DNA from 2 places in the Paenibacillus sp. FSL H7-0943 genome. Region 1 is predicted to be linked to the other one. Evidence: riboswitches for the same ligand, from Rfam matches in the RefSeq annotation. Region 1 holds a riboswitch; the other holds the start of a gene.
The links. A riboswitch is a leader RNA that binds a small molecule or an ion and turns the genes downstream of it on or off. The one in region 1 is predicted to bind cobalamin.
Positions count from the first base shown of each region.

Region 2: another riboswitch for cobalamin. It lies ahead of NSQ55_RS04720 (DUF4430 domain-containing protein); the one in region 1 lies ahead of NSQ55_RS02430 (anaerobic ribonucleoside triphosphate reductase).

Region 1 is NZ_CP150148.1:549,603-557,500, reverse strand. Features, by position in the region: gene NSQ55_RS02475 (kelch repeat-containing protein) at 1-314, shown strand, start outside; gene NSQ55_RS02470 (hypothetical protein) at 528-917, opposite strand; gene NSQ55_RS02465 (hypothetical protein) at 1,144-1,335, shown strand; gene NSQ55_RS02460 (hypothetical protein) at 1,940-2,167, opposite strand; gene NSQ55_RS02455 (undecaprenyl-diphosphate phosphatase) at 2,280-3,083, opposite strand; gene NSQ55_RS02450 (hypothetical protein) at 3,283-3,462, opposite strand; gene NSQ55_RS02445 (hypothetical protein) at 3,903-4,070, opposite strand; tRNA gene NSQ55_RS02440 (tRNA-Thr) at 4,305-4,376, opposite strand; gene NSQ55_RS02435 (MTH1187 family thiamine-binding protein) at 4,470-4,778, opposite strand; cobalamin riboswitch at 5,157-5,392, shown strand; gene NSQ55_RS02430 (anaerobic ribonucleoside triphosphate reductase) at 5,634-7,619, shown strand; gene nrdG (anaerobic ribonucleoside-triphosphate reductase activating protein) at 7,616-7,898, shown strand, end outside.
Region 2 is NZ_CP150148.1:1,089,877-1,097,774, forward strand. Features, by position in the region: gene NSQ55_RS04710 (hypothetical protein) at 1-243, shown strand, start outside; gene NSQ55_RS04715 (glycosyltransferase) at 240-3,236, shown strand; cobalamin riboswitch at 3,364-3,567, shown strand; gene NSQ55_RS04720 (DUF4430 domain-containing protein) at 3,737-6,301, shown strand; gene NSQ55_RS04725 (methyl-accepting chemotaxis protein) at 6,505-7,898, shown strand, end outside.

The DNA.
Region 1 (7,898 bases):
TCACTATACCTATACCTGAAGTTACTCCTACACCAACACCAACCCCTGAACCAACACCGGGTCCGGAGCAACCTACTGGTGATCGCGCTATACTTGTCATAACAATGAATACAGGACTTGAAAAAGAATTTGATTTAAGTATGGATGAGGTTAATGCCTTTATAAATTGGTATGAGAATAAACAAACTGGTGCAGGAACTGCATCTTATGCCATTAATAAGCACGATAATAATAAGGGGCCTTTTACCAGTAGAAAAGATTATGTCATTTACGATAAAATACTAACCTTTGAAGTCAGTGAGTATACAATTTAATAAACAAAAAAAGCCCGCCAACCATTTAAAATTGACGGGCTTTTTTATGAAGTTATAAATGGAGGCTTTAGCATTGTTCCCAAATTCAAAGGAAGAAAACTGTATGTAGAATTAATTGAATTAAAAGTATCATTCTCAATTTATATAATTAAGCTTTTTATAAGACACCTATGAAATAGCTAGTCACCACTTATGATTGACGCATTAAATTTACTATTTATATTGATTAAGAAAAAATTGTTGCAAATCCAATTCAGATTTTATACTCTCAATAACACTTTTCAAACCAGGTACCCAGAGAAAAGTATCTTGTCGGATATAATTCATTACTAGCTCATAACTACGCTCAAACTTTTCAATGTTAGGACTATGTTCGTTTTCCAGTACTGTACGTACCCTTTCTGCTAATTCTACGTAGTCAGCATCAATGTGCTCTTGTTTATAGCTCTCCGCCGATTTTAACTTGGTCCAGGCAAAGGCCCCGCCAGCTACAACTTCTTCAGATCCTTCTACGTATTCAATGCATGAATCATAATTTATAAATGCATTAATTCGTTCTTCAAGCAATTTAAAATCTTGTACATAATTAAGGGTTTTTTCCAAATAAGACACCTCCCCAAATGATAAGAAGATGTGATCTAAACTCACCAAAAAAATTCTAGTTGGTAATCACAACTTGATAGTGAATCCAGTATATACTCTTTTGAAACATAAATATATGTATTATTTTTCACATATAAATTCACACTTATTGTTGAGTTGGGATAAATGTGTTTATAGGTATAGCATTAGTGATAATGTAATCACTTAAAAAAAGAGGTGGCTTGTTTTGATCAACAAAAGAGTCGAAGAGTCAATAAAAGAACATTCACCAGTGCGCCTATACTTAATCAGTGGCGAAACCTTTGAAGGCATTTGCGAAGAAAATTTTAGTGACCAATTCGTCCATTTAAACACAGGTAATGGTATTATTTCATTTCCGCTTTGGGTAGTAAAATATATCCGATTACAACCTTTATAGTGCATATATTGATAAGGAAACTCTAACCTCGTTTCCTTCACTGGAACTCCTAGTGCAAACTCACTGGGGGGGTTATTTTATGTATGCTCTGAGTTCAAATCGGTCCCGAACGAACCGGGCTCCAGCAATTTTGATGGACCCGTAGTATATGAGACTGTGACAGAGCAGCCGTTAAAAATTCAGAGTCTGTCTTAAGGACTTTGTATACATTACTCAACATGATCATTCCTATGTAATATAACGAATCTTTAGACTGGTCTCTTACCTTTAGATCGTTTTTCCAATATAAAATTTATACATTTTTTTGTAATCATACATTGCTTCACAACTATATCGGCATTCAAAGGTCACGCCCTAGTAAGTGACTAAATGTTTATGTACATCTTCGGGCTTAATCCCTACGAATTCTAATCTTTGATTTCTTGCTTCAGCAATTCGCAGCTTAACTTCTCATCTCATAACCTCCTGATAACGAAATACCCCGCCATCTGGCAGGGTTTCGGCACTTTCGAATCAATAAGTTAAGTATGGTTCGTCTGGACTATTTTGTATATAAACTTTAAGCAGTTGATTAGCAAATTATCCTTAGGAATAATTTAGCAAGCTAGCAAGTTGCGAAGTTCGTAATTTTACAATACATACCGTTAGATAACGATTGCGGACCAGTTAAAGCGTATATTTTCCCATGGTGGCCTTCTTCAGTGAGCACTTTGACTGCAACAGCGGCAATATCTGCCTCGTGAATTCTAACGCCCAAAGCATCAGGGAATCCCGTTCTTACAATTCCTTCTTTTTGAATGGATTCTGCCCAAAAATATAATGCATTCTTCATAAATTCTGACGGCCTTAAGATTGTCCATTCCATTCCGCTATTTTGAATAACGGTTTCGATAGGGTTTCCCCCGTAATCCATTAAGGCTACAATTTTCTTTACATTTGCCCAATTACTGTATGACAATTAAATAGAAGAGAGCTGCTAAAACAAACCGGTATAGAGCAAACCACTCCAATCGAAGTCTCTTAATCAGTTTGATGAACGTCACTACTGCAATCATTGCCACAAGAAAGGATGTCGCAAAGCCAATTAACATTAGAAGCAAATCGTCAGAACTCAGCAAATCACGACTATCGTACAAATCCAACAAGCTTGCACCAAACATAACAGGCACAGAAATAAGGAATGTAAAATCTGCAGCGGCTTTTTGGCTAGTGCCAAGCAACAGGCCACCTGAAATCGTCGAACCTGATCTCGAAAATCCCGGCCATAACGCCAAGCATTGGAACAGACCAATTCCGAAAGCCTGTTTATAATTAATCCCATCGATAGTACCAGCGGTTTCAGTCCGCCTATTCCGCGCTGCAATGATCATCAACACGCCACCAACAACTAGACCGATCAAAACAGGGGTTGGGCCAAATAATTGGCTTTTTATTGTGTCCTTGAAGAGAAGATATAGGATTAATGCTGGTAACATAGCCAAAATCATATGAATGACATTTAATCCTTTGCTTTTGGAAAAATCCATTCTAATCATATTAACCCCAATCTCCAAATACCTTTTCCAATAAAGAATTAAAACTGCCATCACTGCACCCAACTGAATAACAATTTTAAAAGTTATTGCAGCATCTCCCTCAAAGCTAAGCAAATCGCCTGCTAGAATAAGATGTCCAGTAGATGATACTGGTAAAAATTCAGTTAAGCCCTCTATTATGCCAAGTATTATTGCTTTAATTACATCAGTCATTAGTGCATTCTCCCCTTTCGGAAATAAAATCATTTAATTTCCAGTATAAGGGAGACACGTAAACTTCCCCATCGATTAACCTAACAATATTCAATTCAGAATGACATAATTGTCACATTGCTCATTATTCCAGTCTTAAGTAACTCCTTTATTAAACTATCCTTTCCCGTTAGCATAACAACAGTATCAAACATTAAATTCAACCTGTATCAATAAAAAATCCGTTAACCTTCTGAACTTGCTGCCCGTTATTTTGGATAATCAAGTTCAGAGCATACAGCAGATATGAATACCGAAACGTAACTTCCATTTGATCATTCTGCAGCCGCGTGCGTGGAGCCTCAATGACCATCATGATTCCAAAGCGCTGAGAAACCACACAGAACCGCCACCCCGACCAAGAATAGGGGGTCCTTTTTTTGGCAAAACACAAAATATTAAGTATAATGTTATTGTCGAAACGCTAAGGCGTCTGTACAGGATGGCTACCTGGCACTGATGATGGCAGGCCAAGCGCTTTATAAAGTTTTCTTTATGTGTATTTATACTTTAGGAGCGTGGTTATCTATGAAAATTAATATTACCGCACATTTTAACATTGATATTACTTTATCTCTTCATCTGTTAGCCGTAGCCAGTCTTGCTTATGAACTCAGTTCACTGACGAGCTCGTGAAATTCGAGCGAAAAGTATCTGTACTAAGACACCTTGTGGTGTCTTTTTTTATTTTTATAGTAATTACCATCTAACCGATCTGCCCCCGCAAGAGAAAAGCAGCTTATGCTGCTCCTCCTCCACCATTCTTCATTCTGATTGCTGTCAGCTTGCGCCACACCTTCCGTCTGCTCGACAGTGACCACTAGTCATACCGTTTTCATTAGCGATTTCGCGCCATGTCTTATCTTCCTTGATACGTTTCTCCAGAAGAACAGGGAACGGCATTGGCTGTCCATCATATTCGACTTCAGGAAAGATTAGGCCATTCATCAATAAATATCACCCTGGGTACTTATTCACATGTTCTCCCCAACTTGCAGGAAGCAGTGCCCCGATGTATCTGAGATTCTATTCTAGGAACCCGAAAAGAAGTGGAGAAAATTGACGAGACACCCACTTTACTCGGATAAAGGGTAGAAGAATGGAAGAAGTCAGGGGGATTTAACGAAAAATGGCACGGTCCCGGAATCCCGGAAAACCGCGCCATTGCGCCATTCTTAGATATGCTGGTGAAGGGAATTGAACCCCCGGCCTACGCATTACGAGTGCGTTGCTCTACCCCTGAGCTACACCAGCTTAACGCTGTTTTTCTGTCAAACAAAAAATATTATACAACTTCCAGCCAGAAACGCAAGCCTATTTCTCCCTGTTTTCCGCCCTTCTAAAATGCTAATCCACCTGTAGCTTACGCTCCACAGACTCTAACTTTCCACGGCTAGTAGAGGGTTTATCGCGGCGGTCGTCTATTTTAAGTGAGGTAGAGACACGTTCTGCACCTGCGGCAAAAGGAGACTCATGCAAAGCTTCTACCGCGGCAAAAATGCGTTGCAGAGGCCCTTCGATGATCGTCCCCATGGACGTAAGTTCATAAGTAATCCCTTCTACTGTCTTCAGCACCCGCTGCATATCCGCAACATAGCTGCTAAGACTGGTACTGCCTGTTCCAATTGGAATAACTGTAACTTCAGCAATAGGCATGAGAATACCTCCTCGAAATTTTATAGTAGCTGTCTCCTCCCATTGTAACAATTCCACCGCTCTGTCACAAACTAAGCAAGATTATCCTCCCTTATCTCTTCTATTTCTTCTGATTACTCCAAAATATGACTTTGGGCTAAGGGTATTTTCTCATGAGCAAATTCTAGGGTCATCTGCACTATATTTATGGACTCTTTGTGGCATCTTTTCGGACAATTTATGAATCATTTCGCATCTCCCTGTGGATCAATTGTGGATTACTTATGGACAGCCTGTGGATCATTTGTGGAGTACTTTTAAAGAACCCGCTCCCCGCGCGGGTTTTCTAAAAAACTGTTTACAAACACAACATCTTGGGTTATTTTTATCTAACGACAACAAAATATAGTGGAGACAGGCGCTTTGATCCTTAACCGGATTTAGAGCTTAATAGGGAAGCGCGGTGAGAATCCGCTGCGGTCCCGCCACTGTAACCGGATGGCCTTCTTAAGCTTCTGGGAAGCTTGAGAATCCACATCTCCCGGCAAATGCCACTGAGGGTTAGGAACACCCTTGGGAAGGCGCCGAGAGATCCCACGGAAGCCAGGAGACCTACCTGTTTCGACGACACCAACTATTGATGCCTGCGAGGAACAGGGATGGTGTCCGCATGCGGTCATCTGCGTAGAGACCTCTGCAAATATCCGTGTGGATATTTACATAACGCATCGGGCATTTTCTGCCATCCTCGGGTAGGGGATGCTTTTTTTATGTAATCTGAACAAATATACGACTGCTTATAGCAGTCCAACTTCTTATGGATATATGGATTTGATGATAGATGTTTTTCTTTTATACTGAGAGGAGAGCTGTACAATGACGTTGTTGGAGAGACAATTTAATGGAGTAGAAAATGCACGGGAAGTTCTTTTAGAAGAGCTCATTGATTTAGGCCGGGATATTATCGACAGTCGGGATATGGACCTATTGCGCGAGAATGCCAATTTGAATGGAGAGAGTTTCTCCGGTAAAATGAGCAAGTTCGGCAGTGAATATTCAAAATGGTACGCCCGCAATTTTACGATGCCGCCACAGCTAGTGCAGGCTATTGATGACAATGTCGTCTATGTGCATGATCTGGATCAATACGCGATTGGAACGACGAACTGTATTTTTATCCCGTTTGATAAACTTCTCCGTGAAGGTTTCAATACCGGCAACGGCAGCGTTCGTCCTCCGAACTCAATAATGACAGCTATGTCTCTGGTAGCGATTATTTTCCAATCCCAGCAAAATGCTCAATATGGTGGTGTATCCGCCAATAAACTCGACTATGATCTGGCACCTTATGTAACCAAATCCTTCGCCAAGCTGTTCCGCAAGGGTCTGGATTATTTTGAAGAAGGACAAGCTGATGAATCTTTGGGCGAGATTACGATGAGCCGGACCGATCTGGCGGAGTTATATCCAAGAGCGTTCCGTTTTGCACTAAAGGAAACCGAAATCGAAACTCTGCAAGCGGCTGAAAGTATGGTACATAATCTGAATACCATGTCCAGCCGATCCGGTGGACAAATACCGTTTACCAGCATCAACTACGGTACTTGTACTTCACCAGAAGGTCAGCTTGTGATCAGTTCTCTGCTAACCGCAACTATGAACGGACTTGGCAGCGGAGAAACACCGGTGTTCCCGATTCAAATCTTCAAATGCAAGCAAGGAATCAATCAACAGCAAGGCGATCCTAACTATGAACTGTTCCTAAAAGCGGCTGAATGTTCTGCGCGCAGACTATATCCAAACTTCGCTAATCTGGACGCTCCGCTCAACTTGCAGTATTATGATCCAAGTGATCCTGATACGGAGTTCGCTACAATGGGCTGCCGAACCCGAGTGCTCGGTGACCGTTTTGGGCGTAATCATTGCTCTGGGAAGGGCAACCTTTCCTTTAATACACTGAATCTGGTTCGGCTAGGTCTGGCACACGGCACAGTAACAGGCAGACGTACCATCGCAGACGAAGCTGGCTTCTATGAAGATCTAAATCATTACATGGATATTGCGCTGGAAGGACTTCTTCATCGCTTCCACATCCAAACCGCACAAAAAGCTAAAGCTTCCGATTTCATGATGCGAGAAGGCGTCTGGGAAGGCGGCGAACATCTTGCACCTGATGACACTGTAGGCGATCTGCTGAAGCATGGCAGTCTGTCTCTTGGCTTCATCGGTATGGCGGAATGTATGAAAGCTATGTACGGTAAACACCATGGCGAGGATATGGAAGTTCATGCCAAGGCGCTGGCTATCGTGCGTCATATGCGGGACTATTGCGATCGGAAAAGTGAGGAACTGGATCTTAACATCACCCTGTTCGCAACTCCAGCAGAAGGTTTGTCCGGTAAATTCACCAAAGTTGACCGCAAGGTACTGGGTTCCATTCCGGGCGTAACCGACCGTGAATATTATACGAACTCTTTTCACATCCCTGTATACTTCGATCTGGGTGCTGCTCAGAAGATCAGCTTGGAAGCTCCTTTCCATGAATACTGCAATGCCGGGGCTATTTCTTATGTCGAATTAAACGGCAATGCCCGCAACAACCCATCGGCTTTTATCAAAATCATTAAATATGCGCTCGAACAACAGGTCAGTTATTTCAGCATTAACCATCCGATTGACCGCTGCTCCAGCTGTGGATACGAAGGCGTAATTGGGACAAACTGCCCTTCCTGCAACGCACATGAGAATGACGTGCACATCCGCCGTTTGCGCAGAGTTACAGGTTATTTAACCGGCGACTATCAGACCCGCTTTAATGCCGCCAAACAAGCTGAAGTACGGGATCGCGTTAAGCATCTATGAATATTTGCGGTTACTATCCGGAGTCGATTAACGAGGGAGAGGGCATGCGGGCCGTCCTCTTTCTCAGCGGCTGCCGCCATCGTTGCCCGGGATGTTTTAATCCCGAGACATGGAACTTTAAATATGGAGAAGTCTTCACCTTAGAACGACAACATGAAATCATTGCAGAAATCGCCGCTAACCCTTTGCTGGATGGTCTGACACTGGCAGGCGGCGATCCTTTTTTCTCAGCAGAAGAGTTGCTGGGGTTCATTCATGAGCTTCGCACTGTACTGCCAG
Region 2 (7,898 bases), 540 kb from region 1:
AACATGGACGAGTTCCATAATATCGACGGGGAAATTCGCAGATTTATTGGTAAGGTGGACAGACCCTTTAAAGATACGATGGATGTTTATTTCGCGAATACGGGTTATTTTGCAGTATCTGCGTTGGGCAGCAATCCTGTGAATCAAAAGATTGAGGGTGTAGTAAGCCCGATTCGTGTAGACGAGCCTTTTATTTGGCTGCTGCATAAGCTGAAGTATATTGAGGGGAGCGACGGCCCGTGAATGTTTTCTCAGGGTCAACAATCGCCCAACAGATGTACACCCGCGAACGTCGCGGAGTGTTTCGTTCCACAGAAGGCTTCGATACGGTAGCGAAATCAGATAGTCTAGACAATAATTTTGTGAAAAAAATCCTTCATCCCTTCTGCCTCTACGATGCTCCTGCAGAGTTAACCGCGCGTGGGGAGAAGGATGAGGCTGCATATCCTGGTGCGCTGCACCTATTTCATGCCGAGAACGGGGATACAGTTATTGGGCTTAGTCGTTATCAAACGGCCGATTTCACAGGCCAACGAAGCGCTTTTTTTGCACATAACTATGTAGTTCCTGCTTCACGTTCCGAAGAAATTGTGCAGAGCTATGGAGACTGGCTGCATGCTGATTTTGCAGAGCGTTATACTGGAGAGCTTGGTGGAACCTTGCCGGAGCTGCCCTCTATTCCAGTTGTTCGCACAGACCGCAGCCCGGATCCAATCGCAGGCTTACGCTTGTTAGGGATTGATGAAGGGATATTCAAGGCGTTATTGCAAGCGGTGATGCTCTCTGTAGCAGGTAAGAAAAAAATCTACGTGGCTCTAAACGTACCTATCACCGAGTTGTCTGCGCGGGCGGTGGAGCTTACAGAAATTCTGTATAGCGTGCTGCCGTATGAATTCCGCCGTAGATTAGGCGTGATTACCTATGCGAATGAACCGCAAAGCCGTAAATATATACATCTTAGCTTTGTGGAAAAAGGTTCACTTCGTCCCGGTGACCGCAGTATTGAGAAGGATTATACCTTTGATTTGGCTTCCGGACGGATGGGGAATGTCGATTTTGGCGAGACCCGCCAGCCTTATGCTGATTTGGTGTGGAAGCTATTACTGCTGAATCCAGGAGATATTAACGACTTCGTTAGCTTCGCCGATCAGATTCTGCGTGGAGAGAGTCCTGAGCACAAGCTAACCCTTTCTTTCTATAATGAGCTGGCTATATTTTATGAGATTGAGCAAGGGAACGAGCATTTATATACGGAAAACAAGAGTGCGGTGCTAAGTGGTTTGCTTTCTTACCTTAAACCAGACGGTGCAATTCATTCTAGAATCCGCTTGAATGATATTTTCTTAGAACGGTTTGACCGGGAATTTGATCTGATTCGGCAAAGAAATGTGCCAGATCCGGCGATTATGGAATGCTTTAAAGAGTATTTTGTACTTAAGGATCACAATTACAGGGTCAGAATCGTGGATTATTTCATCAATGGGATGCTTCATAGTGTGGAAGCGGGCCGCAAGGATATTTTGAGTGCTGCTTACGGGATCATTGAGAGTAATGATGAGTTAAGTGCAGCTTACTTCCAGCGCGTGATGTCTGAAACTTATTTCCGTAAGCAGCTACTTGAGCCTTATATGGAATCAAGACTAGCTGCGGCGTCCAGATCTGCGGATATTCTGAGCTTTGTGCTCCATTGGGGGCGGTTCCTGCCAGTGGCGTTAGAGCAGTCTTTTGCTCAAAATGCTGTGAAGGATTATTTGCTAGAAAAGCTCCAGCTGGAGCATGATCCGGTGGCTTCTGTGGCGGAAATTCATGAAATTGTAGATAAGGCAGAAAAAGATCGCCGCAAAGGAACAGGAGTTGCTCCTAAGGCACTCTCCCTAATGCAGGATCTTGCTGCTTCAGCAGATAGATTCTTACTGAACCGCTTATCGCTTTCTGATATGACGCAGGAGGAGCTTCTGGAGGTAGTTTTTTTACGGTATGGTAATGTTGTCGATTGGCAGCCGCCACTGGATAGGATTAGCAAGCAGAAAGAGAATGCGCTGCGTGCCGCTTACCGCTGGTTTGGTGAAGAGAAGCCGAATGAGGAGATTTTTACAGGATTGTCTCCGCAGGAACTAGACGATGTGCAGCTACTGGGTCGTCGTTTGCTAAAAGAGGCGCGTGTTCTGGAACCCTTTGAACGGCTTCCGCTAGCCTTTTACTACACAACTCAGCGTGAAGGGGGTCCGCTGGATTACGATGCGCTTCTGGAGCTGTTAAAGCGTAAAGCCGGTTCCGACAAAGAAATCATCTATCGGTTTTTTGCTTGGTCGCAAGGCAATCCTTTATTTACGGTTTCGAATAAAAAGCTGCAACCGGGTTACCGTAAGGCGATTCTGAAGTATTTCCTGAGCAGTGATCGTGAAGCGTTCAAGAATCGGGAATTCCGAAAGAACTATGTCGCGGCAGCTCGGCCTGCTCTGCAAAATGTGTACAATGAAGCCCGTTCCCAACTGGCTTCCCCGCTGGCGCGCTGGATCAGCCGCAGCCGATTTCGACTCTTAATCTCCGGCTCCATTACGGGTATTCTGGTGATTATTGCAATTATCGTATTCAGTATGCTGCGTCCGGATGATACGAAGACGGCTCTGCCGGGGACAAGCCCTGAGCCGACCCCTGTTCAGAGTGCAGGCAATATGCTGCCTCCAGCTTCAGTATACTTGAAGGATCAGAGCGTCGAAGGAGATAAGGGGAGCAGCATATTGGTGTTCACCTTCGCAAGTGCAGATGACTGTGTGCAGTTTCAACCGACTGAGATTAGTTTAATGTCTTCGTCTACAGAGATAGATAAAAGCTTTAAGGTCGCTGCCACGAATGGCACTTGTCCAGTGCCGTTAACGGATGGGACGGATGAGGGAAACACCGCTGACGAGTCAGATACCGCTGGCACTACTGGAGGAACAGCAGAAGGTGCAGATGCTACTAATGCTGTAGCTGATGCATCTCCGTCTCCTACGCCTTCCTCTGATACTGAGGACAGCACTGGGTTGCCTTCCGCAACAGCTGTGACTGAAGGTGAACAACCTTCCTATCAGGTTGAGGTTACATTGGAGCCTGGAGTGACAATTCTAGAGAAAAGTATGATCAAAGCCGGAAGATTTACACTGATCGTAGATCCCGATCCTAATATTCCACCAGCTTCTGATTCAAGTGCTGAACCCTCCCCAACTGCAAGTCCGGAAGGAACAGCAGAATAACAAGCTTTCTGAACAGCAATAACTACCGGAAGGTGGCGTATTGCTGTTCATTTTTTTGCTGCCCATACTAAGCTTTTCTATAGACATGCTATGTATTAATAGATATGATTATGGATGTCAAAATAAGATACTACATACTGGAAAAGGTGCAGACTCTATCAATCTAGTCGTCTGCTTAAAAGGGAAGTCCGGTGCAAGAGTCCGGCGCGGTCCCGCCACTGTATGTGCGGAGCGTTTCTTCTATAAGCCACTGCCCCGAAGGTAGGGTGGGAAGGTGAAGAACAGCGATGAAGCATTAGCCAGGAGACCTGCCTTTTTCGTGAGCGTTTCTATTCTTCGTGGGGTAAGAATGTGGAACATATACAGATGGACTGTTGGCAGGAAGCAAGCGCCGCAGCCTCAATTTGTAATCTTCCCTGACCGCCCTCCAAAGGGGCGGTCTTTATGTTATGCGTCTTATTCCCGGCAGTACCCATTCTTATACAGAAAGAGGTTAAACAATGAAGAAAATCATGTCTTCCAAGTTTGTAGCACTTGGGCTGGCCTTATTCATGGTCATTTCAATTCTAGGAACATCTCTTGCTCCGGCGGGACAAATATTTGCAGAAGCGAGCGCTGGCGCCGGTCTGGAGGCAACTGCTGCGGAGCGGATTAATGTTGCGGATGCGACTTATGCGGCTGCAGAATATCTCTTGAAAGGTGGCGTGCAATCGGATTGGCAAGCCATTGGATTAGCGCAAGCAGGGTACAAGCTGCCAGCTAGTTACCATTCAGAGCTTGAGAAAAAAGTAAAGGATGCAGCTGGAAATTTCGCCAATGTAACCGATTATGCTCGAATCGTGCTCGCAGTGAGAGCGATTGGTGCAGATCCTACTAGCTTTGCTGGTAACGGAACGACTCCTGGCTATAATCTGATTGAGAAAATTTATAATAACAGCAAGCTCAGTGAACAGACGCTTAATAATCCGGTATATGCTTTACTTGCGCTGGATTCTGGTAAATATAATATCCCAAGTGACGCGAAATGGACGGCGGATAAGCTCCTTACGGAGATTCTCTCCAAACAGAATCCAGATGGGGGCTTTGCACTAACCTCAGGCGCAAGTGAGCCTGATATGACAGCGATAACCTTGACGGCTCTGGCGGCACATAAAAATAATCCCGAAGCCTACTTAGCAGGGCTACAAGCCGTAGCCTGGTTATCCGCAGCTCAAGATAGCCATGGGGGTTACGGTGACAGTGCTGAAAGTAGCGCACAAGCAATCCTTGGACTCACATCCTTCGGAGTTGATCCTAGTGGATTAGAATACACCAAAAACAAAGTGGATCTAATGGAGAACCTGCTTAGCTATCGTCTAGCTGATGGTAGCTTCACCCATAGCCGTGGTGGAAGCAGTAATGTTCTGGCGACAGAGCAAGGGCTTCAGGCGCTGGTTGCCTATAATTTGCTGTATAAAGGAAGCAACAGTAAGCTATACGATTTTTCCAAATCCTCCATTCAGAGCTCACTCATCTACGCTCCAGTAACGATTGAGGGACCACAGGCCACGTTGGCACAAGGGTACGCCTATGCTGGCAACGCACTTGGAGCGTTAGAGAAGCTGGCGCTTCAAACGAACTTGCCGATCACGAATCCTTCGGGCAGTTATGTGACTGGCATCGGAAGTATTGCTGCTGGAAGCTTTGGTGGTTATGACGGATGGATGTATGTTGTATCGCGTGACGGAAAATGGATTAATCCCGATGTAGGCATGAGTGATTTTGTACTTAAAGATTCAGATCAGGTACTGGTTTATTATGCCGGAGACGACACTAAGCTTGTGGATTCCGTTACGCTTTCCAAAGCAAATCTTAAAGAGGGCGATTCTTTTACCGTCACTGTAACTAGTAAGACGTGGAAATGGGACGCTGCTACGAATACTTCCTCTCCTGTAACTGCAAAAGCTGCGGGTGTTCAGGTCCAAATTGGAGCTCACAAGGTAACGACGAATGCTAAAGGTGAGGCCGTATTCTCAGGAAATATGCCCGCAGGTGACTATACACTGACTGTAACTGGCTACCGTGAAGGTAAAGCCCCAACGATTGCTAAATATACAAAAGCTCTAAAGGTGATTTCTAAGAATGTAACAGCTTCGCTTACCGTTGAAGGCCCGGAAGGGTTGATTAGTGAGGGGACTTTAAAAGCCTCCAATGCCCTTGAAGCGTTGCAACAACTAGGGTCTACCGATGATTTTAAAGTAGATATCACCAAATCGTCTTATGGCAACTTTGTATCAGGTATCCATGGAGTTTCGCAAGGTACTTACGACGGATGGTGGAGCTTCGTGGTATCACGCGGCGGGGAGTGGATATATCCAAGTGTGGGTATGGATGCGTTCGAACTACAGGAATCCGATCGTGTGCTTGTCTATTATGCAGGAGAAAATACACAGGTTGTAGATTCTGTGGTGCTTTCCCCATCACAGCCAAAAGCTAATGAAGCTTTTACTGTAAAGGTTTCACAGAAAAAGTGGGTGTGGAATCAGGAAAGCTTCACTTCTGATCCGGTTATCTCACCGGCTGCAGGTGTGCAGGTTTCGATTGGTGATAAGAAGGTAATCACGAATGAACAAGGTGTAGCTGTTGTTGATGGGGGTCTCCCGGCAAATAGCTATACACTGACTGTTACCGGTTATACTAAAGACAGCGTACCGAGCGTAGCGCGTTATACTCAGTCTCTGACTGTCGGATCGTCTGTTATTGCTCCAGCAAAAGCTACCGCTACCCTCTCAGTGATTGGAGATAGCCGGAAAGGAACCATCCTAGCCAGTACAACAGTAGCTCTAAAAGAGGGCGAAACGGCTTATAGCTTACTAGTCAGTCAATTAGGGACTAAGGTAGTATCATCCGGCAACGCTGGAAGCATCTACGTGAAATCTATTGAAGGGTTGGCTGAATTTGATGGAGGCCCAAGCAGCGGATGGAAGTATAAAACGAACCGGGATGCGGATCCAAGCATCAGTGCAGACAGTTATATTTTGCAGAACGGTGATACTTTGTACTGGTACTATACCTCTGGAGAATAAGGAAGAGGAAGTTTGAGTAGGCGGGCACACTTGGATTCGGAGTAATAGCGGATCGGGTGCCCGTCCTTTTTATATTTGAGGAAAGTCGTTTTATGACAATATATACTTTTATTCGACACAATATTTAAAAAATCATCAAACTCTTAGCCCTTCCGACCGATAAAAATAGATAGATCATAAGATAATGTGAAGGCGGAGTGTAGATGAAAAATTTGAAAGTGAAATACAAAATAGGGTTGCTTTTGGTATTCGCTGTAATCATGGTTAATGTTGTAGGTGGCATAGGCATCATTACGATGACCCAAATGGCCGAAAAAACAAATGAGACATATAATGAAAATTTATTGCCTGTTTCTTACGTAGGGCAGATGCGTACGAATAATCGGGCTATTGAATCCTATCTTTTGGAGCGTTTGATTAGCGTAAATGCCAGCAAAAACAAAGAACTTTCTGAGAGTATCCAAGTGAAGGTTCAGGATAATAATGAACTTATGAACAAGGTGAAAGCGATTCAGTATAATGATCCTGCTATTGTAAGTAAAATCAAAGAGTATGAATCCTTTTTGCCAGATTATCGTGCACAGCGGGATAACATTATAAAGATTGCTGATAGTAATCATAATCAAGAGGCCTATAAAGTATTTTCAGGCGAATTTAACGAATCCCGTGAAAAAATGATCAACCTACTTAAAGGAATTAGTGATTCTTTGCTTAAAGATGCTGATGAACACAATTCAGATTCCATGGCAACCGCTAAAAGCATGCGGGTAAACAATACCATAATGATTACGTTCGCCTGGGTGATTTGTTTCGTAATTAGTATTGCAATTATTCGACTGATAACAAAACCCCTTAAAGAACTGCAAGGACTAATGAAGCGGGCAGAAGATGGAGATTTGACTGTGGTAGCAACTTACACCGCTAAGGATGAGATCGGCCAAATTAACAGTTCATTTAACAATATGCTGCAGGGCTTGCGGAAGATGATGCAAGGGATTGCAGAGAGTGCAGAACTGCTGTCAGCTTCATCGGAAGAGATGAGCGCTAGTGCTGAGCAGACCTCATTGGCTTCACAAATGATCGCTGTATCTTCTGGAGAGATTGCTGCGGGATTTGATGAGCAGACAGAGAGCATTAACAGTACAACACGTTCAATAAAAGCAATGACCAATGATATTGCAGCCGTAGAGGGCAGCAGCTATGAAATGTCGGATCTAATGGGAGTAGTTTCCGGTTCATCGGATCGTGGAGTAGAGGCTGTAGACCAAATCATTGTGCAGATGAAGGAAATTGACCTCAGTGTAACTCAGAGTCAGGAGATTGTTTCTAATCTAGGGACATTGTCACAAGAGATTAATACAATTATTACAACGATTAACGGTATTGCTACACAGACGAATCTGCTTGCGCTCAATGCTTCTATAGAAGCAGCACGGGCTGGTGAGCATGGACGGGGATTTGCTGTAGTTGCTGGAGAAATTCGTAATCTGGCGGAAGCAACTAGAAATAGTTCTTTGCGGGTTACAGATATTATTACACATATCCAAAAGCAAACCGAAAGCGCAGTAGAATCCATGGCTTTGGGTACTGAGCTAGT